2 regions of the Pseudomonas sp. YNh genome follow, and region 2 is predicted to be linked to the other one. Evidence: riboswitches for the same ligand, from Rfam matches in the RefSeq annotation. Region 2 holds a riboswitch; the other holds the start of a gene.
The links. Region 2 has a riboswitch for thiamine pyrophosphate ahead of WF331_RS16880 (TenA family protein). Riboswitches for the same ligand answer to the same signal wherever they lie in the genome.
Positions count from the first base shown of each region.

Region 1: it holds a riboswitch for thiamine pyrophosphate, as region 2 does, so the genes downstream of both, thiC (phosphomethylpyrimidine synthase ThiC) here and WF331_RS16880 (TenA family protein) in region 2, are expected to answer to the same signal.

Region 1 covers NZ_JBBMRJ010000002.1:168,155-182,679, reverse strand. The annotation lists partial or broken gene tnpC (IS66 family transposase) at 1-291, opposite strand, end outside; gene tnpB (IS66 family insertion sequence element accessory protein TnpB) at 261-440, opposite strand; partial or broken gene WF331_RS02855 (IS5 family transposase) at 597-1,217, opposite strand; gene WF331_RS02850 (RHS repeat-associated core domain-containing protein) at 1,242-2,051, opposite strand; partial or broken gene WF331_RS02845 (IS5 family transposase) at 2,316-3,163, shown strand; gene waaA (lipid IV(A) 3-deoxy-D-manno-octulosonic acid transferase) at 3,178-4,449, shown strand; gene WF331_RS02835 (TolC family outer membrane protein) at 4,564-5,997, opposite strand; TPP riboswitch at 6,158-6,264, shown strand; gene thiC (phosphomethylpyrimidine synthase ThiC) at 6,420-8,300, shown strand; gene cytX (putative hydroxymethylpyrimidine transporter CytX) at 8,466-9,749, shown strand; gene WF331_RS02820 (RsiV family protein) at 9,718-10,464, opposite strand; gene WF331_RS02815 (NUDIX domain-containing protein) at 10,650-11,267, shown strand; gene WF331_RS02810 (DUF1249 domain-containing protein) at 11,258-11,710, shown strand; gene cpdA (3',5'-cyclic-AMP phosphodiesterase) at 11,712-12,509, shown strand; gene WF331_RS02800 (YqiA/YcfP family alpha/beta fold hydrolase) at 12,877-13,485, shown strand; gene parE (DNA topoisomerase IV subunit B) at 13,521-14,525, shown strand, end outside.
Region 2 covers NZ_JBBMRJ010000015.1:65,235-79,759, forward strand. The annotation lists gene WF331_RS16815 (MgtC/SapB family protein) at 1-175, shown strand, start outside; gene WF331_RS16820 (GNAT family N-acetyltransferase) at 193-702, shown strand; gene WF331_RS16825 (DUF4142 domain-containing protein) at 857-1,357, shown strand; gene WF331_RS16830 (hypothetical protein) at 1,366-1,617, shown strand; gene WF331_RS16835 (DUF6021 family protein) at 1,713-1,877, opposite strand; gene WF331_RS16840 (DNA-binding protein) at 1,933-2,919, opposite strand; gene WF331_RS16845 (helix-turn-helix transcriptional regulator) at 3,158-3,763, shown strand; gene WF331_RS16850 (threonine/serine dehydratase) at 3,870-4,871, shown strand; gene WF331_RS16855 (ornithine cyclodeaminase family protein) at 4,868-5,815, shown strand; gene codA (cytosine deaminase) at 5,829-7,070, opposite strand; gene WF331_RS16865 (PucR family transcriptional regulator) at 7,075-8,292, opposite strand; gene codB (cytosine permease) at 8,289-9,554, opposite strand; gene tenA (thiaminase II) at 9,914-10,579, opposite strand; gene WF331_RS16880 (TenA family protein) at 10,576-11,223, opposite strand; TPP riboswitch at 11,302-11,416, opposite strand; gene WF331_RS16885 (Ig-like domain-containing protein) at 11,667-14,525, shown strand, end outside.

The DNA.
Region 1 (14,525 bases), on a different contig from region 2:
CTGGTGGTGTAGTCGAATAGCACGACTTGTCGATCGGGCGGGCCACTGGCCTGCACCCACATCCACGACTGGCAACTGGGCCGGCTTGTCAGCTGTGACGGGGGTGGTTTCGCAACCACGGCAACCGTAGACCTTGCGCACATGTTTGATCACGCGGATCTGCATCGGCACGATGTCCAGCTGTTCGCTGGTTTCTTCGCCAATGACATGCTTGCGGCAGCCACAAGCGTAGGTCAGCTCGTGCTCGGGCAGGTCGTGAATCACCTCGATGCGCGGCAGCTCAGCCGACATCGCTCAGACTCCAGACGCTTGATCCAAAGACAGAAACCGTTGCGTTCCCGATACAACACGCGGATACGGTTGCGCTGGCGATTTAGAAAAACAAAAAGCACGGGGTCGAACACTGCGACCTTGATGTCCAGTTCGACAAGGGCCGCCAAACCGTTGATGGATTTTCGAAGTCGACAGGTTTCGGATAGAGGTACACTTTTTCAACGCTGGCGTTGGGTCGCATCATGGTGATGGGCTCCTGATGGGAATCGGGAGCACAGCATCAGTCGTCAGCTATTGGCTTGGAATGTGGGGTTCGTGGATCGCACTCGATCAACCTGTGTCACGTCCGCCACATTCGCCGGCGTCCCCACCAGGCTATGCACCAGCCCCGACTCGGCATCGACACCGATGTGCGCTTTCATCCCGAAGAAATACATATTTCCTTTCTTCGTCTGGTGCATTTCGGGGTCGCGTTTGCCGTCCTTGTTCTTGGTCGAACTCGGCGCATGAATGATCGTCGCATCGACCACCGTGCCCTGACGCAACATCAACCCCCGATCCCCCAGATAACCGTTGATGACCTGCAAAATCCCGACGGCCAACTCATGTTTTTCCAGCAGACGCCGGAAGTTGAGGATCGTGGTTTCATCGGGGATCCGATCCAGGTGCAGCCCCGAAAACTGGCGCAGAATCGTCGTATCGTAGAGCGCTTCTTCCATCGCCGGATCGCTGTAGCCGAACCAGTTCTGCATCAGATGAACCCGCAACATGGCCATCAACGGATACCCCGGACGGCCGCCTTCACCCTTCGGATAATGCGGCTCGGTCAAGGCAATCAGACCCTTCCAGGGCACCACCTGATCCATCTCGATCAGGAAGCGCTCGCGGCGGGTCTGCTTACGTTTGCCGGCGTACTCGGCATCGGCGAAAGACATCTGTTTCATCTGGGCTCAACCGCTTGGTTCGTGTTAGGTGCGTATTTCACCAGAGCTGGAAGTCTTTTCCAGAGTTTCGAAAACCACACGGCGGGTATACCCTCGGCTGTCCCAAATATCAAAGCGATAACCTTGCCGGATTTCATGAATTTTCAAGTCGAATAGAGCTAAGGCTTGGTCCCGGGTTAGTTGATTAAATCTATAGTTATTCAGTGCCTCAAGGTCTGCACCGTCATAACCGGTTAAGTCAGATATATTCGAGACATGATTAGGTTTTAGAATGGCCGCATCATGCGTTATTAATGCCTTGGCTTTTGTGCTTGAAAAAACTGATAAATCTCGGCTTAGGCTGGGATAAGCTGTTTTGAGGCTCCCTATCTGTGACCCGTTTAGGTAGCTTGCAATTATTTCTAGTGCGGGTCGTTGCTTAAGGATAATAGGTGTTTCATTTTTTTGCCTTGCTCTATAGATCTCACCGATTTTACTGGGGCCTGCAGCGATATGACTAACTGGGGTTTGAATCTTTTTAACGAATAGTCTAGCTCTGCCACTGGGGTCAGAATAATTGATAGGGTCTCCAGAGCAATAGCTGTAGGTGTTGATCCCCCCTCTTTCAAATGGGCTCAATCGGTCAGGTGAAATAAATCTCATTACAGACGGTTTGTACGGGCGATGGCCAAGACCGAGATGATAAATTTGCAATTCGCGGTTCCAATACTCTGCGTTATAGCGAATCAATGCCGAAGGGGTAAGGGAAGTGGAATGGCCGTAGGGCGAGTAGGTCAGGATTGAGGGCGGAACGCACTCGCTTTGAGTAATAGCTCGATCACTTTTGTTCGTCATTATGCTCACGGGCATGCACCAGAATTGTGTGGCTCGTTAAGATTGAAGCATAGTCCCCAATAATCGGACACTGGCAGAAATGATAGGCGAGCCGCTCCGGACGGTTGTGGGTGACGAAGCAAGGCAAGCGTCCAAGGGCGGGGTGAATAAATAGATGTTTTCGGTCAGCTAGGCTCTGTACGAAATCCCGAGAAACCAAATCGTCGCTCCTCTAGCGCTGAGATTTTGTAGAGTCACGCGCCATTAACGGAAAGGAATTCTGTGATGGTAAGGCGCTACGAACTCACGGACGAGGCCTGGGATGTGGTCTCCGATCTCTTCATCGAAACCCATGGCCGAGGCCGGCCCCGACTGAGCGACCGGCTGATGCTCGATGGCGTGCTGTGGGTGCTCTGCTCAGGTGCTGCATGGCGAGATATGCCAGAGCGCTTCGGCCCAGGGTCAACGGTGTATCAACGGTTTCGGGGCTGGCGAAACCAAGGGACTTTCGAGCAGATGCTCAAACGTCTGCACCTGCGACTGAATGAGCAGGGCTTGATCGATCTGCAAACCTGGATGATCGACTCTACCGCAGTACGCGCAACCCGAGCCTCATCTGGCGCCGGGAAAAAAGGGGGCCTGCCGATCATGCTCTAGGCGGCAGTCGCGGTGGCCTGACAACCAAAATCCACATGCTCTGCGACGCCAACGGGATACCGTTGCGCTTCCTTCTCTCTGGCGGTCAAGCCAGTGACATCAGCTACGCACAACCACTGTTGGACGAGGTCAGCATTCCATCGAGCCAACGTGGCCGCCCGCGCAAGCGCTGCAAATGGCTGCTCGCCGACAAGGGCTACAACGCCGAAGCGCTGCGCCGCTACTGCGACCAATATCGAATGCAGCCCGTCATCCCCTTGCGCTCGATGAAACGCAAGCCCAAGCCTGGCTTACCAAGACTGTTTGACCGGCCCAAATACCGGCAGCGCAACATCATCGAGCGCATGTTTGGCTGGCTGAAAGAGAACCGCCGGATCGTGACCCGCTTCGACAAGCTCGCGAAAAGTTATGCCACCATGGTCTCACTGGCTTGCTCCATGCGGTGTTTGCGACATCTCTTTTCGTACAGAGCCTAGTACACTCCGCACCCATGAACAGAACACTCTATACCCTGCTGTTTCACCTGGGCCTGCCGTTGGTTGCGCTGCGCCTGTACCTGCGTGCGCGCAAGGCGCCGGCCTATGGCCAACGTATCGGCGAGCGCTTTGCCTTCAAGCTGCCGGCCGTGCGCCAGGGTGGCATCTGGGTGCACGCAGTGTCGGTGGGCGAGAGCATTGCGGCAGCGCCGATGGTGCGTGCCCTGCTCAAGGCCTACCCCGAGCTGCCAATCACGCTTACCTGCATGACGCCGACAGGTTCCGAGCGTATTCGCGCCATGTTCGCCGACGAACCGCGCGTACAGCATTGCTACCTGCCCTATGACCTGCCGTGGGCGGCCGGGCGATTTCTCGACCATGTGCAGCCGAAGCTGGGCATCATCATGGAAACCGAGCTGTGGCCCAACCACATCCACCAGTGCGCCAAACGCGGGATTCCGGTGGCGCTGGCCAACGCGCGATTGTCCGAGCGCTCGGCACGCGGCTACGGGCGCTTTGCCAAGCTGACAAGGCCGATGCTGGCGGAAATGAACCTGGTCGCCGTGCAGACCGAAACCGAGGCGCAACGTTTCCGTGCCCTGGGCGCGCGCCCTGAGTGCGTGCAGGTCACCGGTTCGATCAAGTTCGACCTGAAGATCGATGAGCAACTGCTGCCGCGTGCCAGGGCATTGCGTGAGCAGTGGGGGGCCGAACAGCGCCCGGTGTGGATTGCCGCCAGTACCCATGACGGCGAGGATGCGCTGATTTTGCAGGCGCATCGGCAGTTGTTGCAGGTGCATGGCGATGCCTTGCTTATCCTGGTGCCGCGCCATCCCGAGCGCTTCAATGCGGTGCATGCGCTGTGCAGCGAGCAATTCACCACTGTGCGCCGTTCTTCGGCAGCGCCGGTCGATGCGCAAACCCGCGTGTTGCTGGGCGACACCATGGGCGAACTGCTGTTCCTGTATGCCCTGGCCGACATTGCCTTCGTCGGTGGCAGCCTGGTGCCGACCGGTGGGCACAATCCGTTGGAGCCTGCGGCGCTGGCGTTGCCGGTGCTCATGGGGCCGCATGTGTTCAACTTCCTCGAAATCAGCGCGATGCTGCGCGAGGCGGGTGGGTTGCAGCAGGTTGATGATGCTGACGGGCTGGCCGGTGCGGTGCGCCGTCTGGTGGAACTGCCGCAGGACGCCCAGCGCATGGGCGAGGCGGGCAGGGCGGTGATGCGGGCCAATCAGGGCGCGTTGCAGCGCTTGCTCGATGGCCTGGATGCGCTTATCCGCTGACTTTTGCACTGGCTTCCTCGCGGGCTCGCCCGCTCCCACAGGCCTGATGCAGGGTTCGAGGGCTGTGCAAACCCTGTGGGAGCGGGCGAGCCCGCGAAGAAATCATCACCTAACTCAAGGGCGGCGCTCAAAGTTCTTGGCCGCTGCTGCAGCCAGGTCTGGCGGCAGGAAGTCCTTGTCCGGGTTGTAGTCCGGTTTCAGGTAACGCTTGAGGTCCTGCAGGTCTTGCGGGCTGAGGGTGCCGGCCGCCTGCTTCAGGCTCAGGTTGTCGAGGATGTAGTCATAGCGGCTGTTGTTGTAGTCGCGCACCGAGGTGTACAGCTGGCGCTGGGCATCGAGCACGTCGACGATGTTGCGGGTACCCACCTGGTAGCCGATTTCGGTGGCTTCCAGCGCGCTCTGGTTGGAGATGATCGACTGCTTGCGTGCTTGCACCTGTTCCACATCGGTGTTCACCGCGCGGTGCAGGTTGCGGGTGTTTTCCACCACTTGGCGGCGCAGGCTTTCACGTTGCTGCTCGCTCTGGCTCAGGCGCTGGTAGGCCTCGCGTACCTGCGAGCTGGTCAGGCCGCCGCTGTAGATCGGGATGTTCAACTGCAGGCCAACACTGGTCTGTTCCACGTCGCCGCTGTAGCGCACGCCCAACTGCGAAGGGTTGGTAAAGCCCAGGTTGTCGTTGTCACCCTTCTGGTACTTGGCCACTGCATCCAGGGTCGGCGCATGGCCGGCCTTGCGCTGGCGCAGGGTCTCTTCGGCGGCGGAAACCGCATAGTTGGTGGCCAGCAGGTTGAGGTTCTGGCGGCCGGCGGTTTCGACCCAGGCCTTGGCGTCGTTTGGCGTAGGTACCTGCACCGGCAGGGTATGCACCACGCCTTGAATTGAGGTGTATTCACGGTTGGTCAGGGTGACCAGCGCTTCAAAGGCATCCTGTACCTGGCGCTCGGCGATGATCCGGTTGGCGCGGGCCGTGTCATAGCTGGCCTGGGATTGCAGCACGTCGGTCTTGTCCGACAGGCCCACATCGAAGCGTTCGTTGGACTGGTCCAGCTGGCGCTTGAACGCGGATTCCTCGGCCTTGGTGGCGGCCAGGTTGTCCTGCGCGCGCAGCACGGCGAAGTAGTTTTGCGCGGTTTGCAGGATCAGGTTCTGTTCAGTGGCCGACAGCTCCAGCGCGGCCTGTTCGTTGACTGCTTCGGCCGCCTGCAGCTGGAACCAGCGATCAGCGCGGAAGATTGGCTGGGCCAAGGTCGCGCTCCATGAGTTGCCGCTGCGGTTGGAGGTGATGGAAGGCTCGTCCAGCTTGGTGCGGGTGTTCAGCATCTCGGCATCGGCCGAGAGGTTTGGCAGCAACCCGGCGCGGGCCTGCGGTACCACTTCGCGGCGGGCGCCATAATCGGCGCGTGCCGCAGCCAGGTCGGCGTTGTTGTCTACCGCTTCCTGATAAACGCTGACCAGGTCGGTCTTGACTGTCGAGGGCACGTCCACTGCCCAGGCCACTCCGTTGGACGCACAAGACACGGCAATCGCCAGTGAGAGTTTGCGCAGCATAGAGGCAATCCTTGTACGAAATTTAATTACTGAACTGTTGAGTATCGAGTGACGGGCCAGTGTAGTGCCATGCGCCCCTGGCAACAATCGCCCGGTATGCCTTTCATCAACCGCGCATTTACCCGCTTGGCTTTGCCGACCACTCCAGTCTAGACTGCGCATGTTCTTGTCGGGGTGCCTTGAAGCAAAGGCTGAGATCGCAGAGGTGCGGATCCCGTTGAACCTGATCAGGTTAGCGCCTGCGTAGGGAACAAGATTGCTCGCCTTCCCGGGGAGCCTCTTGTGCCAGGTCCGGGAATGTCGCAGCTGCATGCAGCTTCAGGCACCCCCATATCCGGCACTGCACTCATCCATGGGTGCGTCCGCGCTGTTCAGGTTCTCCCCGACATTCCACTGCTAGGAAGCCGTCTGGAGAGCCTGTGATGACCAAACAAGAAAAAGCGATCAACCTCAGCGAATCGGCACAAGTCGATCAGCAGTCTGTGCAACCGTTCCCGCGCTCGCGCAAGATCTATGTCGAAGGCTCGCGCCCGGACATCCGCGTGCCCATGCGTGAAATCAGCCTGGACGATACCCCGACCGATTTCGGCGGCGAGACCAACGCGCCGGTACTGGTCTACGACACGTCCGGCCCGTACACCGACCCCGATGTGATCATTGATGTGCGCAAGGGCCTGGCCGACGTGCGTTCGGCGTGGATCGAGGCGCGCGGTGACACCGAGCGCCTGGGCGGGCTCAGCTCCGACTTCGGCCAGCAGCGCCTGAACGACGCCGAACTGGCCAAGCTGCGTTTCGCCCACGTGCGCAACCCGCGCCGTGCCAAGGCTGGCGCCAACGTCTCGCAGATGCACTATGCCCGTCAGGGCATCATCACCGCCGAGATGGAATACGTCGCCATCCGCGAGAACATGAAGCTGCAAGAAGCCCGCGCTGCTGGCCTGCTGAACGAGCAGCACGCCGGCCACAGCTTCGGTGCCAACATCCCGAAAGAAATCACCCCCGAATTCGTCCGCCAGGAAATCGCCCGTGGCCGCGCGATCATTCCGGCCAACATCAACCACCCTGAAGTCGAGCCGATGATCATCGGCCGCAACTTCCTGGTGAAGATCAACGGCAACATCGGCAACAGCGCCCTGGGTTCCTCGATCGAGGAAGAAGTGGCCAAGCTGACCTGGGGCATCCGCTGGGGCTCGGACACGGTCATGGACCTGTCCACGGGCAAGCACATTCATGAAACCCGCGAGTGGATCATCCGCAACTCGCCGGTGCCGATTGGCACCGTGCCGATCTACCAGGCCCTGGAAAAGGTCAACGGCGTGGCCGAAGACCTGACCTGGGAGCTTTTCCGCGACACCCTGATCGAGCAGGCCGAGCAGGGCGTGGACTACTTCACCATCCACGCCGGTGTGCTGCTGCGCTATGTGCCGCTGACCGCCAAGCGCGTCACCGGCATCGTCAGCCGCGGTGGCTCGATCATGGCCAAGTGGTGCCTGGCGCACCACAAGGAAAACTTCCTGTACACGCACTTCGACGAGATCTGCGAAATCATGAAGGCCTACGACGTCAGCTTCTCGCTGGGTGACGGCCTGCGCCCCGGCTCGATCGCCGACGCCAACGACGCTGCGCAGTTCGGTGAGCTGGAAACCCTCGGCGAGCTGACCAAGATTGCCTGGAAGCACGACGTGCAGTGCATGATCGAAGGCCCGGGCCATGTGCCGATGCAGTTGATCAAGGAGAACATGGACAAGCAGCTGGAGTGCTGCGACGAGGCGCCGTTCTACACCCTCGGCCCGCTGACCACCGACATTGCACCGGGCTACGACCACATCACCTCGGGCATTGGTGCGGCGATGATCGGCTGGTTCGGTTGCGCCATGCTCTGCTACGTCACGCCCAAGGAACACCTGGGCCTGCCGAACAAGGACGACGTCAAGACCGGCATCATCACCTACAAGATCGCCGCCCACGCCGCCGACCTTGCAAAGGGCCACCCGGGCGCGCAGATTCGCGACAACGCCCTGTCCAAGGCACGCTTCGAGTTCCGCTGGGAAGACCAGTTCAACCTCGGCCTGGACCCGGACACCGCCCGTGCCTTCCACGACGAGACCCTGCCGAAGGAGTCGGCCAAGGTTGCGCACTTCTGCTCGATGTGCGGGCCGAAGTTCTGCTCGATGAAAATCACCCAGGAAGTGCGTGAGTACGCTGCCAAGATCGAGGCCGTGGATGTGACGGTCGAGCAAGGCATGCGCGAGCAGGCCGAGCGTTTCCGCCAGGAAGGCAGCCAGCTGTACCAGAAAGTGTAAGAACGCTGGGGCCGCTGTGCGGCCCCTTCGCGACACAAGGCCGCTCCCACAGGGACCGCCCAAGGTTCAAGGCCTGCGCGGCCCTTGTGGGAGCGGCCTTGCGTCGCGATTCGAGGACGAAGTCCTCGCCAAGAACACCAACAACATTGCCGGCGAGCGCCAACCATGACATCACCCAGCCAGTTCTCCCCCGACCACCCGGTCCCCACCCACCAGCGCATCTTCGGCGCCCGCGACCTGTTCTCGTTGTGGTTCTCCCTTGGCATCGGCCTGATGGTGCTGCAAGTCGGCGCCATGCTCGCCCCAGGCCTTGGCCTTGCCGGCGCGGTGCTGGCCATCGCCCTGGGCACCGGCGTGGGTGTGCTGTTGCTGGGCGCCGCCGGTGTCATCGGCAGCGACACCGGTCTTTCGGCCATGGGCACCCTGAAGCTCAGCCTGGGCAGCCATGGTGCGCGCTTGCCGGCTGTGCTCAACCTGCTGCAACTGGTAGGTTGGGGCGCATTCGAGATCATTGTCATGCGCGACGCCGCCAGCCTGCTGGGCGCGCGCGCATTCGGCGAAGACAGTGTCTGGAACAGCCCGATGCTCTGGACCCTGTGTTTCGGTGCCCTGGCCACCTTGCTGGCCGTCAGCGGGCCGCTGGCCTTCGTGCGCAAGGTGCTGCGCGCCTGGGGTATCTGGGTGCTGCTGGGGGCTTGCCTGTGGCTGACCTGGAACCTGTTCGCCAAGGCCGACCTGGCTGAACTGTGGGGCCGCGCCGGTGACGGTTCGATGTCGCTGGCCGTGGGCTTCGACATCGTCATCGCCATGCCGCTGTCCTGGCTGCCGCTGATCGCCGACTACTCGCGCTTCGCCCGCAACGGCAAGCACGTGTTCGGCGGCACGGTCGTCGGCTATTTCATCGGCAACACCTGGCTGATGAGCCTGGGCGTGGCCTACACCCTGGCCTTCGCTGCCAGTGGCGAGGTCAATGCCCTGCTGCTGGCCCTGGCCGGCGCCGGCATGGGCATTCCGTTGCTGCTCATTCTGCTGGACGAGTCGGAAAAGGCCTTCGCCGACATCCACTCGGCAGCGGTTTCCACCGGCGTGCTGGTGCCTGTGAAGGTCGAGCACCTGGCGCTGGCCATCGGCGTGCTGTGCACCCTGATCGCCCTGCTGGCGCCACTGGCCCAGTACGAGAACTTCCTGCTGCTGATCGGTTCGGTGTTCGCGCCGCTGTTCGGCGTGGTCTTGATGGACCACTACGTGGTTCGTCGTCGCCGCTTGCCGGCACAGGTCGGCGGCTTGCACTGGCAGGCGCTGGTGGCCTGGTTTGCGGGGGTGGCGGTCTACCACCTGATTGCCGCGCAGGCACCGGAACTGGGGGCTACCCTGCCAGCATTGCTGCTGGCAGGTGTGCTGCATGGGTTACTGAGCCTTAGCCGCGGCCGGGAAACAGTTCAGGCTTGAGTACGCCGTTCAGGCGTGGGTAGGGGATCTTCAGTTCCACGTGGCCCATGGAATAGGGCGCGATGGCATAGACCTCGTACTTGACCACTACTGCGCCGTACGTCAGGGCGATGTGCGGCGACTTCTTGAACGGCCAGGTTTTGACGAACTCGGCGTCCTTGTCCATGCCCACGCTCATCAGCCAGGCGCGGTGCGACTCCTCGACGGTTTTCCAGAAGGTGTCCTCCTGGCCTGGCACCAGCATGTCCTGCAGGGTCAACACCTTGTCCAGCTTGCGCGAATAGTTGATGAAGCCGCGCCCAGGCATGCCGTGGGCGCCACCGCTGTCCAGGTAGCTGGACAACTCGATGATCACCAGCCCGTCATGCTGCTCGCGTACCTTGGCTTGCAGATAACTGCTGTTACGTTTGTCGGCACTGGCCAGGTATTGCTGTTCGTATGCCTGCAAGGTGCTTGGCGCGGTGCCATGCTCATTGTCTTCGGTCAGTTGCAGCAGGCGTTTTTCGACGATGCCGTCGAGCGCGGGCAGGGCCGGGAAGTGGACCATGTCGATGTTCACCAGCGGGCAGTCGCTTTCGCTGCAGCCGGGTTTGACATGCTCCCAGGCGTCGCGCTTGACCTCGAGCGGGGTCCGGTAGTTGGGCGTGAACAGGCTCTGGCAGGCGCCCAGAGCGAGTGCCAGCACGGCCACGGAAGTCAGTTTGACAAGTGTCATGATGATCCTTGCAGAACAGGGAAAAGTCGGCCTTTGACCGTCTGCGCGGCCTTCAGTTCGCCACTAAGCTAACAGAGTGAAGACGCGCTGTCCCGAGTGTGCGAACGGTTGCCGGAAAGGGGTGAAACGCGAAAGCGTGCAGAGTAGGATGGCGCGATGCGGTGATTGAGGTAACGAGGATTTCCATGTCAGACACGTTGAATTCGGTGCCCAAGGCGGTCGAGATCGTCAAGCGGGCCAACTGCTTCCAGGGCTTCTACAAGCTCGACAAGGTGCACCTGCGCCACGAGCTGTTTGCCGGGGGTATGGGCCGCGAGATCAGCCGCGAACTGTTTGTGCGCCATGATGCGGTGTGTGTGCTGCCTTACGACCCGTTGCGCGACGAAGTGGTGCTGATCGAGCAGTTCCGCGTCGGCGCACTGGACAAGGTCGCCAACCCCTGGCTGATCGAGATGGTTGCCGGGCTGATCGACAAGGATGAGCAACCCGAGGAAGTCGCCCACCGCGAAGCCGAGGAAGAAGCCGGCCTGACGTTCAGCGCCTTGTGGCCGATGACCCGCTACTTCCCGTCGCCGGGCGGCAGTGACGAGTACGTTCACCTGTTCCTTGGCCGTTGCAGCAGCGAGGGGGCGGGCGGGCTGCATGGCCTGGAAGAAGAGGGCGAAGACATCCGCGTGCGCGTGTGGTCGTTCGAGGATGCCTTGCAGGCGGTGCGCGACGGGCGCATCTGCAACGCGGCGACTATCATCGGCTTGCAATGGCTGGCGCTGAACCGTGACGAAGTACGAGGTATGTGGAAGTGAACCTGCTGCGCGAGCGCTATCGAGTCGACCTGGTCGGGCTGCAGGCTGCCTGCGAGGCCAACTACGCCCGGCTGATGCGCCTGTTGCCCGACATGCGTACCACCCAAAGCTCGCGCCGCATCGGCATGACCCAGGGCGACCAGATGCTCGGCGTGCTGGTACTGGACGTGGTGCTGGCCTGCCCGTACACCACCACCCTGCATGTACGCCAGGAGCACAGCCTGCCGTGGTTGCCGGTGCCGCACCTGGAAGTGCAGGTGTACCATGATGCACGCATGGCCGAAGTGGTCAGCGCCGAACATACCCGGCGCCTGCGCAGTATTTACCCGTATCCGAATGAGGCCATGCACCAGCCGGACGAAAAGGCCCAGCTCAACCTGTTCCTCGGTGAATGGCTGAGCCACTGCCTGGCTTGTGGCCACGAACTGGCAAGCGTTCGCTGACATGTACCCAGACAACACGCGCCCTGTTCATGTGGTGCAACTGACCGACGCACATCTTTTCGCCGACCCGGCCGGCAGCATGCTGGGCCTCAATACCCGTGACAGCCTGCGCCATGTGGTGGCCCAGGTGCGGCGCGAGCAACCGCTTGTCGACTTGCTGTTGTGCACGGGTGATCTGTCCCAGGACGCCAGCGTTGCTTCTTATGAAGCGTTCCGGGATCTGACTGCGCCGTTTGCCGTGCCCACCCGCTGGTTGCCGGGCAACCACGACGAGGCCCGGGTCATGGCCGAAGTGGCCCCGGAGCTGGTGCAAGCAGTCACCGATGTTGGCGCCTGGCGTATTGTCATGCTCAACACGGCGGTGCATGGCGCGACACACGGTCTGCTGGAGCGTGACCAGCTGGCAGTGCTGGAAGCCGCCTTGAAAGAGGCGGGCGAACGGCATTGCCTGGTGTGTTTCCACCATCAGCCGGTGGACATCGGCTGCGCCTGGATCGCGCCGATCGGCTTGCGCAATGCCCAGGCCCTGTTCGACATCGTCGAGGCTTATCCACAGGTGCGGGCGTTGCTGTGGGGGCATGTGCATCAGGAATGGGACGAGCTGCGCGATGGCCGGCGCCTGCTGGCTACGCCCTCGACCTGTATTCAGTTCGCGGCCGGCAGCGAAGACTTCAAGGTGAGCGAAGAGCATCCCGGGTACCGCTGGTTGCGCCTGCACGCCGACGGGCGGTTGGAAACCGGAGTGGAGCGGGCCACGGACTTTGAGGTGAAACTCGACTTCGATAGCCCGGGTTATTGAAGAATCCGGGGCCGCTGCGCGCCCCATCGCCGGCAAGCCAGCTCCCACACCGACCGCATCGGTTTCAAGCCATGTGAGTATCTGAGAGAGCCGGCAAGCCAGCTCCCATACAGACCGCATCGGTTTCAAGACATGTGCAGTGCCTGTGGGAGCCGGCAAGCCAGCTTCCATAGACCCCATCGGTTTCAAGCCATGTGCAGTACCTGTGGGAGCTGGCTTGCCGGCGATGGGCTGCGCAGCGGCCCCGGCTTTCTTGAAGAAATTGTTGCGAAACCCGTGACACTGCGTCAAAACCCGGCGAACGCGCTACACTGCGCGTCCCTGCGCCCGCATCATCAGGCGCGAAGCCACAGATTCCGGGGGCAGCATGTCGGGTTCCATCCTCTATATCCATGGCTTCAACAGCTCGCCGCTTTCGACCAAGGCGCGCCAGCTCGAAGCCGTGATGCAGCAACTGGGCCTGTCGGCCCAGCTACGTGTGCCCGCCTTGCATCACCACCCGCGGCAGGCCATCGCCCAGCTTGAAGCTGCCATCGCCGAACTGGGCGCGCCATTGCTGGTGGGCAGTTCGCTCGGCGGCTACTATGCCACCCATCTGGCCGAGCGCCATGGCCTCAAGGCCCTGCTGGTGAACCCGGCGGTAACGCCACACAAGCATTTTGACGGGTACCTGGGCACTCAGCGCAATCACTACAGCGGTGAAACCTGGGAACTGACCCACGATCACGTACAGGCCCTGGCCGAGCTGGAAGTGCCGGCCCCGGTAGATGCCAGCCGCTATCAAGTGTGGCTGCAGACGGCCGATGAAACCCTGGACTATCGCCACGCCGAGCGCTATTACCGTGCATGTGCCCTGCGTATACAGGCTGGCGGCGACCACAGTTTCCAGGGCTTCGCCGAGCGCCTGCCGGCTCTGCTGGCTTTTGCCGGCATTGCTCGCGGGCAGTATGCGGCGCTCGATTTTTCTGTATTTTGACTTTTTTGCACTCACCAGACTGACGAAGAGACCCTATGGCCAATCCCAGCGCTAGCGCCTATAACGCAGACGCCATCGAAGTCCTCTCGGGCCTTGACCCGGTCCGCAAGCGGCCGGGCATGTACACCGATACCAGCCGCCCCAACCACCTGGCCCAGGAAGTCATCGACAACAGTGTCGACGAAGCCCTGGCCGGCCACGCCCGCTCGGTGCAGGTCATCCTGCATGCCGACCACTCGCTGGAAGTCAGCGACGATGGCCGTGGCATGCCAGTGGACATCCACCCGGAAGAAGGCGTGTCCGGGGTCGAGCTGATCCTTACCAAGCTGCACGCCGGCGGCAAGTTCTCCAACAAGAACTACCAGTTCTCCGGTGGTTTGCACGGTGTGGGTATCTCGGTGGTCAACGCCCTGTCGACTCAGGTGCGCGTGCGCGTCAAGCGTGACGGCAACGAATACCAGATGACCTTCGCCGATGGCTTCAAGGCCAGCGAGCTGGAAGTGGTCGGCTCGGTCGGCAAGCGCAACACCGGCACCAGCGTCTACTTCAGCCCAGACCCCAAGTACTTCGACTCGCCCAAGTTCTCCATCAGCCGCCTCAAGCATGTGCTCAAGGCCAAGGCCGTGCTGTGCCCGGGCCTGCTGGTCAGCTTCGAGGACAAGGCCAGTGGCGAGAAGGTCGAGTGGCACTACGAAGACGGCCTGCGTTCCTACCTGGTCGATGCGGTCAGCGAGTTCCAGCGCCTGCCTGACGAACCGTTCTGCGGCAGCCTGGCGGGCAACAAGGAGGCCGCAGACTGGGCCTTGCTGTGGTTGCCAGAAGGTGGCGACAGCGTCCAGGAAAGCTACGTCAACCTGATCCCCACCGCTCAGGGCGGCACTCATGTCAACGGCCTGCGTCAGGGCCTGCTGGATGCCATGCGCGAGTTCTGCGAGTTCCGCAATCTGCTGCCGCGCGGCGTGAAGCTGGCGCCTGAGGACATCTGGGAGCGCATCTCTTTCGTGCTCTCGATGAAAATGCAGGAGCCGCAGTTCTCCGGG
Region 2 (14,525 bases):
GTCACTGCAGAGCGAAGACCTGGACACCCCTGCGCGCCTTGAAGTGCGCGCCGAACTGCTGGGCACTGCGCAGGCGCCGGCGCAACTGGAGCGGCTGGTCAGCCGCGTCAGCCTGGAAAAAGGCGTAAGCTCGGTGCGCTGGCAATTACAGCCGCAGGTGTTGGCGGCGGACTAGAACGACAGGAGTGATTCATGCTTATCCGCCCTACCCTTGAACACGATGTTCAATTCCTGCCGGACATCGAGCGTTCCGCAGCCCAGGCATTTGTCGGCTGGCCGGTACTGGCCTGGCTGGCGCAGGGTGATGTGATGGATTGCGCTGCACACAGGGCTTTCGTCGAGGCTGGTGGTAGCTGGGTGGCTGAGGATCCTGCCGGGCGTATTGTGGGATTTGCGTGTGCCCGGCTTGTGGGCCAGGCACTGCACCTGCATGAGATATCGGTGTGCCAGGAGGCCCAAGGGCGGGGTGTCGGGCGCGGATTGCTGCAGCAGGTGGTTAATGCTGCCCGCTGCGCCGGTGTGCGCGAGCTGACGTTGACCACCTTTGTCGATGTGCCCTGGAATGCGCCGTTTTATGCACGGCTCGGGTTTGAGGTGATCGATGAGGGGCTGTCAGGCGAACGGCTTCAGGGCATTCTTGCCAGCGAGCGCGCTCACGGCCTTGAAGGGCGTTGTGCAATGCGCCTCTGCGTTGCGCGTTAGGCGTTGGGGCTGCTTCGCAGCCCATTGCCACAGCCATCCCACCGGGACAAACGCCCGCATCGAAAACGGCGGCAAAAAAGATTAAACCTTTACCGCTCCCTCACCCTCAACCGTACGCGACACTGAGGTCGCGCCACGGTTTAAGGAGTGAAGCATGAGCAATCTCTTCATCAAGCGCGTAGGTTTCTCCATGGTGTTGGGCCTGGCATCGGTGCATGCACTGGCGGCGAGTTCCGATGACTTCGTCGATGCGGCTACCGAAGCCGGCATTGCCGAAGTGGTCACCGGCAATCTGGCCAAGGAAAAAAGCCAGAATGCCGATATCAAGGCATTCGCCCAGCAAATGGTCACTGATCACACCCAGGCTAACCAGAAACTCGGCGACATCGCCCGCAAGCTGGACATTTCCGTTCCGGATGACGCAGCCATGACCGACAAGGTCAAGAAAATGATCCTGGAATGGCGGGATGAATCCTTTGACAAGTCGTACCTCAACAACCAGGTCGATGCGCACGAAAAAGCGGTGGAACTGTTCAAGAAAGAAGCGGCATCGTCCGACAAGGCCGAGCTGAAAGCCTTCGCCAGTGAAACCCTGCCCAAACTCGAGCAGCACCTGGAGCATGCCAAGGCGCTTCAGGCCAAGCACGCCAAGTGAGGTTCGACATGAGTAACGATGCATTGAAAACCGAAGTCCTTACTCGCCTGCTGCATTCGCACCCTGAAGGCCTGGGCAAGGAAGTGCTGGACAACTACCGCGGAGAGAAAGCGGTGGCCGGCATGCTGAAGACACTGCAGGAAGCAGGCCTGATCCACGACGGCAGTGTGGTAGTGGGTAGTGATCACCAGATCAGCGTGCACTACCCGATCAAGCTGTCGGCGTCGGGGGTCGAAGCGGCGCGAAAAGCCGAAGCCTGAATACTCGCCCGTCGGGCTATAAGGCCGCTATTACGGCAAACCTGCTAGCTCAATGAGCTAGCAGGGCGCTGTTGGAGCGCTGGGCATAGCCGCACTCACTTGTCCTTCTCAATGTCTCCGGGCGCCTTGGCCGGCCCTTGCGGGTCCACCTGTGGGTCGTCAACATCCGGGGAATCAGGGTCGAAACCAAGGTCGTCCGGTTTATCCGACTGCTCCGTCGAGTGAGGCCCCTCTTTGCGTACCGGTTCAGAATCATGCATGGTGTTTTCTCCCGTGAGTGTCAAAGGAAGAACACGCCAGCCACGGAAAGTTTGATTAATCTCCAACGGGTGCCAGCTGTGCGCGACATTGCGCCAGCGCCTGGTCCCGTTCCTTCAACTGATCCTCAAAGCGCTGCAATTGCCGCGCTTGTTCGGCGCACAGGTCTCGTCTGGCCTCCAGGCTTTGCGCCTGCACATCCAGCTGCCGGCGCATTTCTTCGCTGGCGCCCTGAGCTTGGGCCAGGATCGTGCGCAAGCCCTGGATCTGCGCATCGCGTTGCTCCAGCAACTCGTCCTGCGCCCGGCACTCGCTGGCCGCCTGGCGGTGTTCGCCCAGCAAGCGCTCGTTGTCGCGGTGCAGGCGGGTCAGTTCATCCTGCTTGACGATCATGCCCTGCTGCAACTGGCGCACTTCCACCTGCATCTGCTGCAACTGCGCTTCGTGGCGGCGCTGCTCCTGCTCGCGCTGCTCACGGCTGGCATTGCGGTAGTGCTCCAGAGCATCGCGGGCATGGCGATGCTTGTCTTCCAGCGATTTGACCTGTTCGTCCTTGTCGGCCAGACGCACCTGCATCTCGCCCAGTGACTGGTTGAGGCTGGCACTGCGCAGCTGTTCGGCCTGCAGGGTGCTTTGTGTGGACAGCAGCTTTTCCGTTTCGGCGGCCAATGCCGCTGCATCGATCTTGTGTTGCTGATGCGCTGCCGCCAGCGCCTGCTGGGCAATCTCCAGCTGCGCTTCAAGCGTTTCCCGCTGTTGGGTGAAGGTGCTTTCGGCCTGCTCAATCGTCAGGTCGGCCTCGTCCTGCAACTGGGTTGCCAGTTGCCCGACCAGGCGGCTCAGCACATCGCTCAGCGCGGCGCCGCCTTCGGAAGCCACGGGCTGCTGGCCGTTCAACTCCTTCAGGTAACGGTGAATGGTGGTCTTGGAGCCGGTATTACCCAGCTCGATACGTATGGCATCGATGCTGGGGTTCTCGCCCCGGGCAATCAGCGCCTGACGCGCCTGCTGCACTACCACCTTGTTGATACCGCCCCGGGCCATGCTTGCTCCTACGATTTTGTACTGTGTTATGTACCATGTAATTACGTACTAATTATGGCGATATCCAATCGCTCCTGCAAACAGTTCCTGACATGGAATAATCACGGCTTATCGCATGTGATAAGCAAAATGTTGTTGTTTTCGACGCTGGCAGCCGTACGGAGGCGCAGGGGCACGACCTTGTGCCGGTTACGCTTTGCCGCCACCATGGGCGTCCAGCACTGATTACCGACAGAAAATGAACCTGGAAAACTACAAGGCAATCGCCGACAGCATCGCCCTGCTGCTGTACCCGCACGCCGAAGTCATCGTCCATGACCTGCGCACCCAGACGGTGGTGCACATCGCCAACAACTTCTCCCAGCGCAAGCTGGGCGATGATTCGGCGATCGATCACGAATTGGGCGACCTCCTTGACGGCGCCAACCTGGGCCCGTACGAGAAGCTCAACTGGAATGGGCAGAAGGTCCGTTCCATCAGTACCGTCCTGCGCAACGCAGAAGGCGAAGCCGAGCACCTGATGTGCATCAATCTGAACGTGTCGGTACTGGAGCAAGCCCGTGTGGCGCTCGATGCGTTCTTCCAGATGGGCCGGCTGGTACCGCAACCTGACTCGTTGTTCCGCAACGATTGGCAGGAACGTATCAACACCTTCCTGCACGCGTGGCTGCAAGCACGCAACCTGTCGCTGCAGACACTGCAGATGAAGGACAAGCGCAGCCTCGTGCAGGCACTGCACGCAGAAGGCGCGTTCGAAGGGCGAAGTGGTGCTGACTATGTCGCCAACGTGCTGAGCATGGGCCGCGCCACCGTGTACAAGTACCTGAAAGAACTGAAGCCCTAGCAGCGCGAAGTTGACCGACAGGAGGTCGCCAAGCGGGCCTGCTCGTACACTTGTCTGGCATGGATAATTATTCTACTGTGGACAGATATTCCATACGGAGCACAGCATGCCAGCCACTACAGCCTCACCGACCTCTGCCGACAGCCTTTACCTCGATGCACTCTACGAATCCATCAAGGAAGCACACAGCGCACTGCGCCCCGCCGTCTGCATTACACCACTCACCTACAGCGCCCGGTTGTCGGCATTGAGCGGCTGCGAAGTCTTGCTGAAATGCGAACACCTGCAGCACACGGGGTCGTTCAAGTTCCGTGGCGCCAGCAACAAGATCCGCCTGCTGCCGACCGAAGCACGCAAGCGCGGTGTAATCGCTGCCTCTTCCGGCAACCACGGGCAGGCACTTGCACTGGCCGGCAAAACGGCTGGCGTGCCAGTGACTGTCTACACCGCCACTTCCGCCTCGCCATACAAACTGGAGGCGATGCGGGCGCTGGGCGCCGAAGTGCTTTGCCTGCCCACGGACCCGCTAAGTGCAGAGCTGGAGGCAGCCAGGCAGGCCAAGGCTCAGGGTGTACCGTTCGTGTCCCCCTACAACGACCTGCAAGTCATTGCCGGCCAGGGCACCATCGGCATGGAGTTGTTCGAGCAGGCACCCGACCTGGACGCGGTATTTGTCGCCGTCGGCGGTGGCGGGATGATTGCCGGCATCGGTGCCGCCCTGCGTGTACTCAAGCCGGGTACCGAGATAATCGGCTGCTGGCCGGCGAATGACCCTGCGCTGGAGCAATCCCTCAAGGCCGGAGTGATTGTCGAGGTGGACGCCCGCGAAACGCTGTCGGACGGCACAGCTGGCGGCGTCGAGCCCGGCGCTGTGACCTTGCCGCTGTGCCAGGCGTTGCTCACCGATACCGTACTGGTCAGCGAAGACGAGATTCGCGCCGCCATGCGCGTTATCGCCAGCACTGAACGCTGGATCATCGAAGGCGCTGCAGCGGTTGCGGTCGCCGGCATGCAAAAGCTCGCCGAGCGCTATCAGGGCAAACGTGTCGCAGTGATCCTGTGCGGCCGTAACATCGTGCTGGAAAAATTCCTCGAGGCCGTGCAATGAAAGTCTTCAGCAAGGCGCAGATCACCGCCAGCTTCAATCCCGAGCTGGCGGTTAGCCTGCTGGAAGAAGGCTTCATCGCCTACTCCAACGGCAAGGTCCAGGTGCCGCCCGTGCAGGCCTTCGCATTTCAAGCGGCGAACGGTGACTGCTGCGTGAAATCGGCCTACATCGAAGGCAGCCCTACCTTCACCGTCAAGCTTTCAACCGGTTTTTATGACAACCCTTCCAAGGGCCTGCCGAGCAACGATGGCCTGATGCTGGTGCTCTCGGCGCTCACCGGGCAGCCGCTGGCACTGCTGCAGGACCAGGGCTGGCTGACCGCCATGCGCACCGCGCTGGCCGGGCGTATCGCTGCCCGGCTGCTGGCACCGGCCGAGGTCAAGGCCATTGGCATCCTCGGCACCGGCATGCAGGCGCAGATGCAGCTTGAACAGCTGCGCGCCGTTACCGATTGCCGCCAGGCCATTGTCTGGGGCCGGCATGAAAACGGGCTTGCGGCCTATGCAGCATTTGCCCGTGAACTGGGCTTCGAGGTCCGCACCACACGGGATGCGGCAGAGGTCGCCGGCGCGGCAAACCTGATTGTCTGCACCACCCCTTCCCGCCAGGCGCTGCTGCACAGCGAGTGGGTCCGACCGGGTACGCATATCACTGCCGTCGGCGCCGATGCACCCGGCAAGCAGGAGCTGGACCCGGCACTGGTGGCCAGGGCAGACCGCATCATCGTCGACTCGGTCGCCCAGTGCAGCCAGTACGGCGAAGTGGCTCACGCGCTCGAGAGCGGTCAGCTACGCGCGAACCGGCTGATCGAGTTGGGTGCGCTGTTGGCCGGGCGCGCCAAAGGGCGCGAGCACGACGGCCAGATCACCCTGGCAGACCTGACCGGCGTGGCTGTGCAGGATGCTCAGGTTGCGAGCTGCGCCCTGGCAGCACTGAGCACCTGAGCCCATAGCGAAGTCAGAGCAACCGCTGCACCTGCGCCGGCGTACGCTGCATCAGCACCTTGCCATTGCGTACCGACACCAGTGCATGCCCCTGGGTACGGACCATTTCGTAATCATCAGGCGCCGACAACAGCAACAGGTTCGCCGGCCGCCCCACCTCGATGCCATAGCGCTCGCCAAGGTTCAAGGTGCGGGCGCTGTTATCGGTGATCAGGTCAAGGCAACGCTGCAGGTCTTCGTAGCCGAGCATGTGGCAGATGTGCAGGCCGGCTTCAAGAATGCGCAGGATGTTGCCATTGCCCAACGGGTACCACGGGTCGACGATGGAATCCTGACCAAAGCACACGTTCATCCCGGCACGGTCGATCTCGGCAACACGGGTGACGCCACGGCGTTTGGGGTAGTTGTCGAAACGCCCTTGCAGGTGAATGCTCTCGGTCGGGCACGACACGAAGTTGATGCCCGACAGCTTTAGCAGGCGGAACAGCTTGTAGCAGTAGGCATTGTCATACGAGCCCATGGCCACGGTATGGCTGGCCGTCACCCGGGCACCCATGCCGCGCACCCGGGCCTCTTCGGCCAACACTTCAAGAAAACGTGATTGCGGGTCATCGGTCTCGTCGCAGTGCACGTCCACCAGGCAACCGGTACGCTCGGCCAGGTCCATCAAGAACTTCACCGACGACACGCCCTGGTCGCGGGTATTCTCGAAATGCGGAATGCCGCCGACCACATCGGCGCCGATGGCCACCGCTTCGGTCATCAGCGCCCGGCCGTTGGCGTAAGACTCGATCCCCTCCTGCGGGAAGGCGACAATCTGCAAATCGACCAGTTCGCGTACTTCGTCACGTACTTCGACCATGGCCTTGAGCGCGGTGAGTTTCGGGTCGGTCACATCGACGTGGGTGCGCACATGCTGGATTCCGTGGTCCACCAGCATGCCGATGGTCTTTTTCGCACGGGTCTTGATGTCTTCATGGGTGGTGATTTCCTTGCGCTCGGCCCAGCATTCGATGCCTTCGAACAGGGTACCGCTCATGTTCCACCGGGGCTCGCCGGCAGTCAGTGTGGCGTCGAGGTGGATATGCGGTTCGACGAAGGGCGCCACCACCAGGTTTTGCCCTGCGTCCAGGTCATGGGCGGCAACGGGCGCCACCACCTCGGCCTGCGGCACGATGGCGGCAATGCGCTCGCCGTTCAGTTCGATGCGGAACAGGCCAGGCTTGCCGCGCAGCCGTGCGTTGATGATGTTCATGCTGTTACTCCTTGCCGTGGGCTTCGCTCATGCGCCATACCAGCATGGCGACCGAAGCATTCATGCGAAAAAGCGGGTCATCAATGGACTGCCCGCTCAGGTGTTCGATGCGCTGGATGCGCTGATTGATGGTGTTGCGGTGCAGCCCTAGCCGCTGTGCAGCCTTGAGGCCGTTGCCGTTTTCCATGAGCAAGGCGTCGAGGGTGTGCACCAGAGCATTGGCCTGCTTGCGGCCAGGGGCGATCAGCGGGCCAAGCGTACGGCTGACGAAATCGTCGATCAGCGAGCGGTCGACGATGCCTTGCAGCAGGCGCAGCACGCCCAGTTCGCTGAAGTTGCAATAGCCGTTGGCTGGGCGCAGGTGCTGGGCGACGTCCAGGGCCTGACGCGCCTCGTTGAGGGCCTGTCGATAGTGCGCGCAATCGTCGGCGACGCTCGACAAACCCATGTGCAAACTCAGTTCACCCGTCGTGGCCTGCAGCTGCCGGTAAAGCGCAGCCAACGTCTCGGGCAGGTCGTGTGTATCGGCCAGCAGCAACACGAACAGATCACCCGGCAGCTGCGCGGTAACGCTGCCTGGCCGTTGGCGGCACCAGGCTTCGAGCTGGTCTTCCAGGGCCTGCCGGCTAGCTTGCCAGGTACGCTCGCCGTGGGCCAGCCCGTGGCGCTCGAACAAACCGTCCACGCCCGCCAGGCGCAAAGCCAGCAAGCGACGCGGCTCGTCCAGTGCCAGCTGTAGGTGCGTTGCGCGCTGCCGGGCAATCGCCAGGCTTGGGTAGTCGCCCGTGAGCAGCTGGCCAAGGATATCGTGACGCGAGCGGCGTACCTGGCTCATCTGCACCAACGCCGTGCCGATCAGGTGGGTAACCACCACCATCTTCAGCGCGTAGGGCTGCTCGATCAGCGGCAGGCCAAGTTGCTCGGCTCGTGCGATGACAGACGCCGGGACGCTCTGGATAAAGCTGCCGCCGGTGAGGATCACCATGCCGGCGATGCCCACGGCGTCGCCGTCTTCCAGCAGGCTCAACAGGTTGGCCTCACCGCGCGGGTGGTTGATGCCGGTAACGAACACCAGTTCACCGCCCATTACCCATTCAGCGATGCCTTCGTTTTCCGCCACATACGGCCAGCGCACCCGCCGCTGAAGGTTACGTGCGCCGGCCAGCACACGCATCTCGTGCAGGCCAGGCAAATGCAGGATCTCGTCCAGCGCCAGGCTCACGGCTCCACACCTGCCTGGCCCGGCGCCCGGCGGCGTGCGCCCAGTTCGAGCATGACGATGTAGCACAGGGCCGAGGCGCCTATACCCACCAGCGGAGCGACCCAGGGCGAGGCGTACGCCAGTACTGCGCCCACGGCATAGGCAAACAGCCCGGTGAGGTTGTAGCGTGGCAGGCTTGCGGTGCCCAGTGCCGGGTATTGGCCGCGGTGTCGGTACCAGAAATCAGCCATTATCACCCCGCCCACCGGGGGAATGATCGACCCCAGCAGCACCAGGAACGGGATCAGCATTTCGTACATACCACCAATCGCCAGCACAATGCCGACCCCGGCCGCCACCAGCGTTGCCGTGCGCCGGCGCTCACTGCGCAACAAATGGCAGGCGGCCGCCGACACGTTGTAGATGGTCGGCCCCTGAATGGTCCACAGGTTCAGGCACAGCATCACTACCGCCGCGAACGACAGGCCCTGCAGCATCATCACTTCGACAATATCGGCCTGCTGGTAAACCATCGCGCACCACGCACCGGCCACCACCATCAGGCCGTTGCCAAGCAAGAATGCCACCACGCTGGCGATCACCGCCACCCGGCCGCTACGCGACAGCCGTGTCCAGTTGGTGGCTTGGGTGGCACCACTGGCGAAGGTGCCGAACACCATGGTCACTGCTGCGGAAAAGGTCATGGTCTCGTGCGGCACTACTGCAGCCAGCCCGGCAAAGCCACCGGCATCGCGGGTAGCGATGTACATCGACACCAACAGCAGCACGAACATCAATGGCACCGACACGCGCGACAGCACATCCAGCCCCTTGAAGCCGATGATGGCAGTAATGCTGAAACCCAGCCCGAAAAGCACCATCAACGGTAAACCGAAGCCTTCCGCCAACCCCAACAGCTTGACCAGCACGATGGCCACCGTGGCCGTACCCCAGGCGTACCAACCCAGCTCAGCGAAACCCAGCAGAAAGTCCGAGAGCCGGCTACCTGCCTCACCGAAACAGAAACGCCCCATCAGTACGGTATTCAGCCCGCTGCGCGAAGCGATGAATGCCAACGCTGCGGCATACATCGCCAGCAGGCTGTTGCCGACGGTGGCCACCCACAACATGTCGACAAAATTGAAAGCCATGCCCAGCTTGCCACCGGCGAACATCGTGCCGGTGAAAAAGGTAAAGCTGAACAAGACCATGGCAATCGGCAGCAGGCCCTTGCGGGCAGACTGCGGGGCTTCGCTGAGGGGAAATTCGCTGGGTGAGCTCATTGCACGGGGCTCCGGGTGGTAGTTGGGAGCTGGAAGAGCAATATGCGGGCCGCTTTTTCGAGGGCCGAAACCCGGAATCAAATCGGGCAGGCAGCCCAGAAGGTGATGTGCACTGTGAACATTAAAGTCGCATTTTGGCTTTATGAAGGTGTGCTGAACGACTTATTTTGAGGCATTCATGCACCAAAGCAGGCTTGGGCTGGGTAGGATTCACCCAGTCGACCAAGCACTTTGGGGCTGCTGCGCAGCCCATCGCCGGCAAGCCGGGCTCCCACAGGTACGGTGCAACCCTTCAAGCATCGCGCGGTCTCTGTGGGAGCCCGGCTTGCCGGCGATGGGGCGCAAAGCGGCCCCGGGGGCTACGCCACCCCGTCCAAACCCATCTGCCAGAAGTCCGCCTCCAGGCTGGAAGCCTGGCCAAAGATCCCCACCAACTCGGCAAACCGCTGCTCGGTCATGCTCCGCGCTGCCAGCTCATCCAGGTGCTTGCGCGCTGCGGCCGCCACCCCTTGGTAGCCTTCACCGGCATACTCGCCAATCCACTCGCGGTACGGGTGGTTGCTCAAGTCGCCAATGCGCTCGGACAAGGTCCGGCCGATCTCCGCATAGCCGATCACACAAGGCGCCAGCGCCACATGCAGTTCCAACAGGTCGCCAGCGGCGCCACAGTCCAGCACGTAACGTGTGTATGCCACCGTGGCCTGGTGCTCTGGCGCGGCCTCGATATCCGCCTGGGTCAGCCCCCAGCGCGCGCACAGGCGCAAGTGCAGGTCGGTTTCATCCAGAATCGCCGCCAACCCGGCCTGCGCCGCGCGGATGTCGGCCGGGCGCCGGCTCTTGTAGGCCGCCAGTGCCCAGGCGCGGGCGAACTGGATGAGGAACAGGTAATCCTGTACCAGGTAGGTCCGGAACGCTTCCTCGCTCAGCGTGCCCTCGCCCATCTGCCGCACAAAGTCATGGTCTACATAGCTGTGCCACTGTTGGGTGGCTGCGGCCTTGAGGCGCTCGAAGATATCCATGCTCATTTGCCCTCCGGGTAGACGGCATCGAAGAAGGCCAGCTCCAGCGCAACGGTGCGCTGGTAGAAATCGCTTGCCAGTGCCGCTTCCTGCGGGCCGACACGGTCCAGCTCAGACTGCAGGAAGGCAACAAAGGCCTGGAATGCCGGGTTGTCGTGCAGGGTGATCCACTCGGCATGGACAAAATTGTCTGGCATCGGCTTGGGTGCCTTGAGCGCCCAGTCGAGGTAAAGGCCTTCGGCAACGTTGAGCACTGCCAGCGCCGCTGCATAGGAGCGGGTCGCTGCCGCTTCACGCATGATCGCCTTGAACCCTGCGGTTGGCACGGTATCAGCGGGTGCGCTGCGTTGTGCGGGGCTCACGTCCAGGGCCTCGAAGGCACGCAGGAAGTAGGTGTTCTCATCGCTGGAAATCATCCCGGCAAAGCGGCCGAAGCGCAGACGCGCCTCGAACGTATCGGCGGTGGCGATGGCCGCACCCAGCAAGGTCAGGAAACTGTCGAGAAAGCGATGGTCCTGCACCAGGTAGTCGACCATGATCGGGTCCGGCAGGCTGCCTTCGCACAATTGGGTCACGAAACGGTGGCCAACGGCCGCCGACCAGGTCGGCTCGCTTTGGCTGCGCAGGGACTGGCTGAAACGTTCGGTCATGTTGCTGTCCTTGATGAAGGTGACAGCGAGACCTTGGCAATTGACATGGACGGGCCTCGCAGTGAGGCCGGCAAAAAGGCAGGTTACAAGCCCCATCCCTTCGCCGGCATGATCCGGATCAGGTTCGAAGGGTCACCGCGCTGCTGCTTGCAGCGGTTTCTCAGCCCTTTGCCGGGCTCCCCTTGGTGGCGAACAGGTATACCCGAGCAGGTCGGGGCTGTCACGCCCCAATCCACCCAATTAGTGGGCATTGGGCCCCCGCTTGTGGGGAGTTATACCCATTCTTGACGCCCCGTTATTTAGCGCACATCAGGCGCCACAAGGATTTGTTTAACAAAGCATTACTGAAACTTTTGTTGGCACAGCCGTTGCTCAAGGCCTTTTACCGGGCAAAACGCCATTGATGGCTATAAGCCATACAGCCGCGAGCGAGGCACAAGGCAATGAAAACACCTGCCGTGATTCACCCTACCAGGCACGCATTCCAGCTGTCTTCGGTCACTGCGCTGATGCTCAGCCTCGGACTGATCACGGCCATGGCGTCCCCCCTGGACGACAACAGCCAGCCGCCGCCGACCGACTCATCGGCCTATACCGACCAGCCGGCTGACCCGACCCCGGCCTTGCTCAACCTGAACACTTTGCCAGAAGCCAACCAAGGCTCACTGGAGCTGATCAATGGTGCGTACGGCGACCGCAATACAGTGCGGATCGACAACGTGCTGCCGCCCGCCTTGCAAACCTCGGACAGGTACCCCACCAACGGCAAACCCAGCCCGTTGTTCGGCGCGCAGCCCTTCACCCAGCAATTGCTGCTGTTCGAAGAGTTCGGACCAGAGAAGCTCGACCCGACCACGCCGGCGCCAGAGCTGACCTTCCCGGTCCCCACCCTCGGCGCGGCCCCCGCGCAAGACCCCAACGTAGTGGCGCGCAGCGGGCCAAGTGGCACCGCACTTGAAGCGTTCCTCAAGCAACCCGGCCTGTACCCCTTCCCGACCCAGTACTCCAACGTGCTGGACCGCAACCCATGGAAGGCGCAGATCGAGATGTTCCTCAACCGCCAGCCGGTCGGTTCGCCTGCTGAAGGCCGGCCACCAGGAAAAGGCTGGTCGCACCAGCGCTGGAATGAGTTCTACCCGCAGGCGGCGTTCAAGACTGCCCAGGCCGGTGCGCGGATCAACCTCGGCCTGCGTGACCGCAAGCAACTGCACAACTATGCGTATGGCGAGTTCGCACCCGGCGGCCTGTACTACCAGACCTCCGACATCCCGACCACGCTGGGCACCACTAAAGGCATCGATACGCGCTTCCACCCGAACATGCCCTTGCAGAACCACAAGTCACTGTGGACTTTCGACGGCACCTTCCCGCCTAAACTGTTGATGGTGCGCTACGGCCAGCCGATCCTGATGCGCCATTACAACGCCCTGCCGATCGACCCCTCGGCCAACGGCGGCTTTGGCCTGCACACCATCTCCACCCACGAGCACAATGGCCACTCCCCGGCCGAGAGCGATGGCTTTGCCAATGCCTACTTCTTCCCGGGCCAGTACTACGACTACCGTTGGCCAGTGCAACTGGCCGGGTACGACACCATCAACACCCGTGCCCAGGACCCGCGTGCCGCCTTCCCCTGCTCACCGGGTGAAACCCTGTTCGTCAACGACGGCACGCCGGGCCTTAAAACCTGCCAGAACGGCAGTATCAAGATTCGCGGTGACTGGCGTGAAACCATGAGCACCCACTGGTTCCACGACCACATGATGGATTTCACGGCGCAGAACGTCTACAAGGGCAACGCCGTGATGATGAACTACTACAGCGCCCTGGACCGCGGTAACGAGGCCCTGCAGGATGGCGTAAACCTGCGTTTCCCCAGCGGCTCGGGCATGCCATGGGGTAACCGCGACTACGACGTCAACCTGGTGATCGCCGACAAGGCGTGGGATGCCAACGGCCAGCTGTGGTTCAACCCGTTCAACACCGACGGCTTCCTCGGTGACCAGATCCTGGTCAACTGGCAGTACCAGCCCAGGCTCAAGGTGCGTGCGCGCAGCTACCGCTTCCGTATCCTCAACGGCTCGGTATCGCGCTACTTCAAGTTTGCCGTGGTGCGGGAAATTGCCGGTACCAGCGGTGAGTTCAAAGGCCCGTCCGGTTCCAACCTGTCGTATGCGCGGGTCCCGTTCCACATGATCGCCAACGACGGCAACATCATGGAACACGCCGTGCCATTCGACGGCACCATGGACCTCAACGGCGACGGCAACCTGCAAGACAACAACGGCATCCTTCCGCTGCAAGGTATCGCCGAGCGCTATGACATCATCATCAACTTCGCCAAGAACGGCATCAAGGCGGGCGACAAGCTGTACTTCGTCAACCTGGAGGAGCACCGCACCGGCAAGGGCCCGGAAGGTACCATTGCGCTGGCCGACGTGCTGTCGGGGAAATACAAGGCGGTGATCAAGCAGACCAGCAAAGGCCCGCAGTGGGACAACGGCGACCCCGCAGTCGGCAAGTTCCTGCAACTGCTGGTGCAGCCCTACACCGGCCAGGACGTGAGCATGGACCCGGTGGCCTATGAACCGGCCAAGCCAGGCAAGGCCGCAGGCCTGAAAATGCTGCCGCTGCCAATTGACCGCGACTCGGCCACCGACCAGGCCAAGATAAAGAACGCCCGCCACCGCGAGTTCATCTTTGGCCGCTCCGACGGCACCGACACCAAGCCGTGGACCATCAAGACCGACGGCGCTTTCGGCTACAGCATGGACCCACGACGCATCAGTGCGGCGCCGCAACTGGCCAACCAGTCCACCGACGGTGGTTTCAGCGGCGACGGCACCCTGGAAGTGTGGAAAATCGTCAACGGCGGCAATGGCTGGAGCCACCCGGTACACGTGCACTTCGAGGAGGGCGTGATTCTCAGCCGCGACGGCAAGGCCCCACCAGAGTGGGAAAAATGGGCGCGTAAAGACGTGTACCGCATCGGGCCGGATGCCGACTCTTCGGAAGAGGTGGAAATGGCCATCCGCTTCCGCGAGTTCGCCGGCACCTACATGGAGCACTGCCACAACACCCAGCACGAGGACTCGTCGATGCTGCTGCGCTGGGACATCGAGCACCCGGGGCAGTTCCAGGTGATGCCGACCCCGCTGCCAGGATGGGATGGCGTGCAATACATGGCTTCGGTGGGCCTGCCGACCTTCCGCACCAAAGGCCATGACGACATCGACGACCCGGCCAACAAGCCACCCGTCGCGGCCAATGACAGTGCAGCCACTACCGCTGGCAAGCCGATC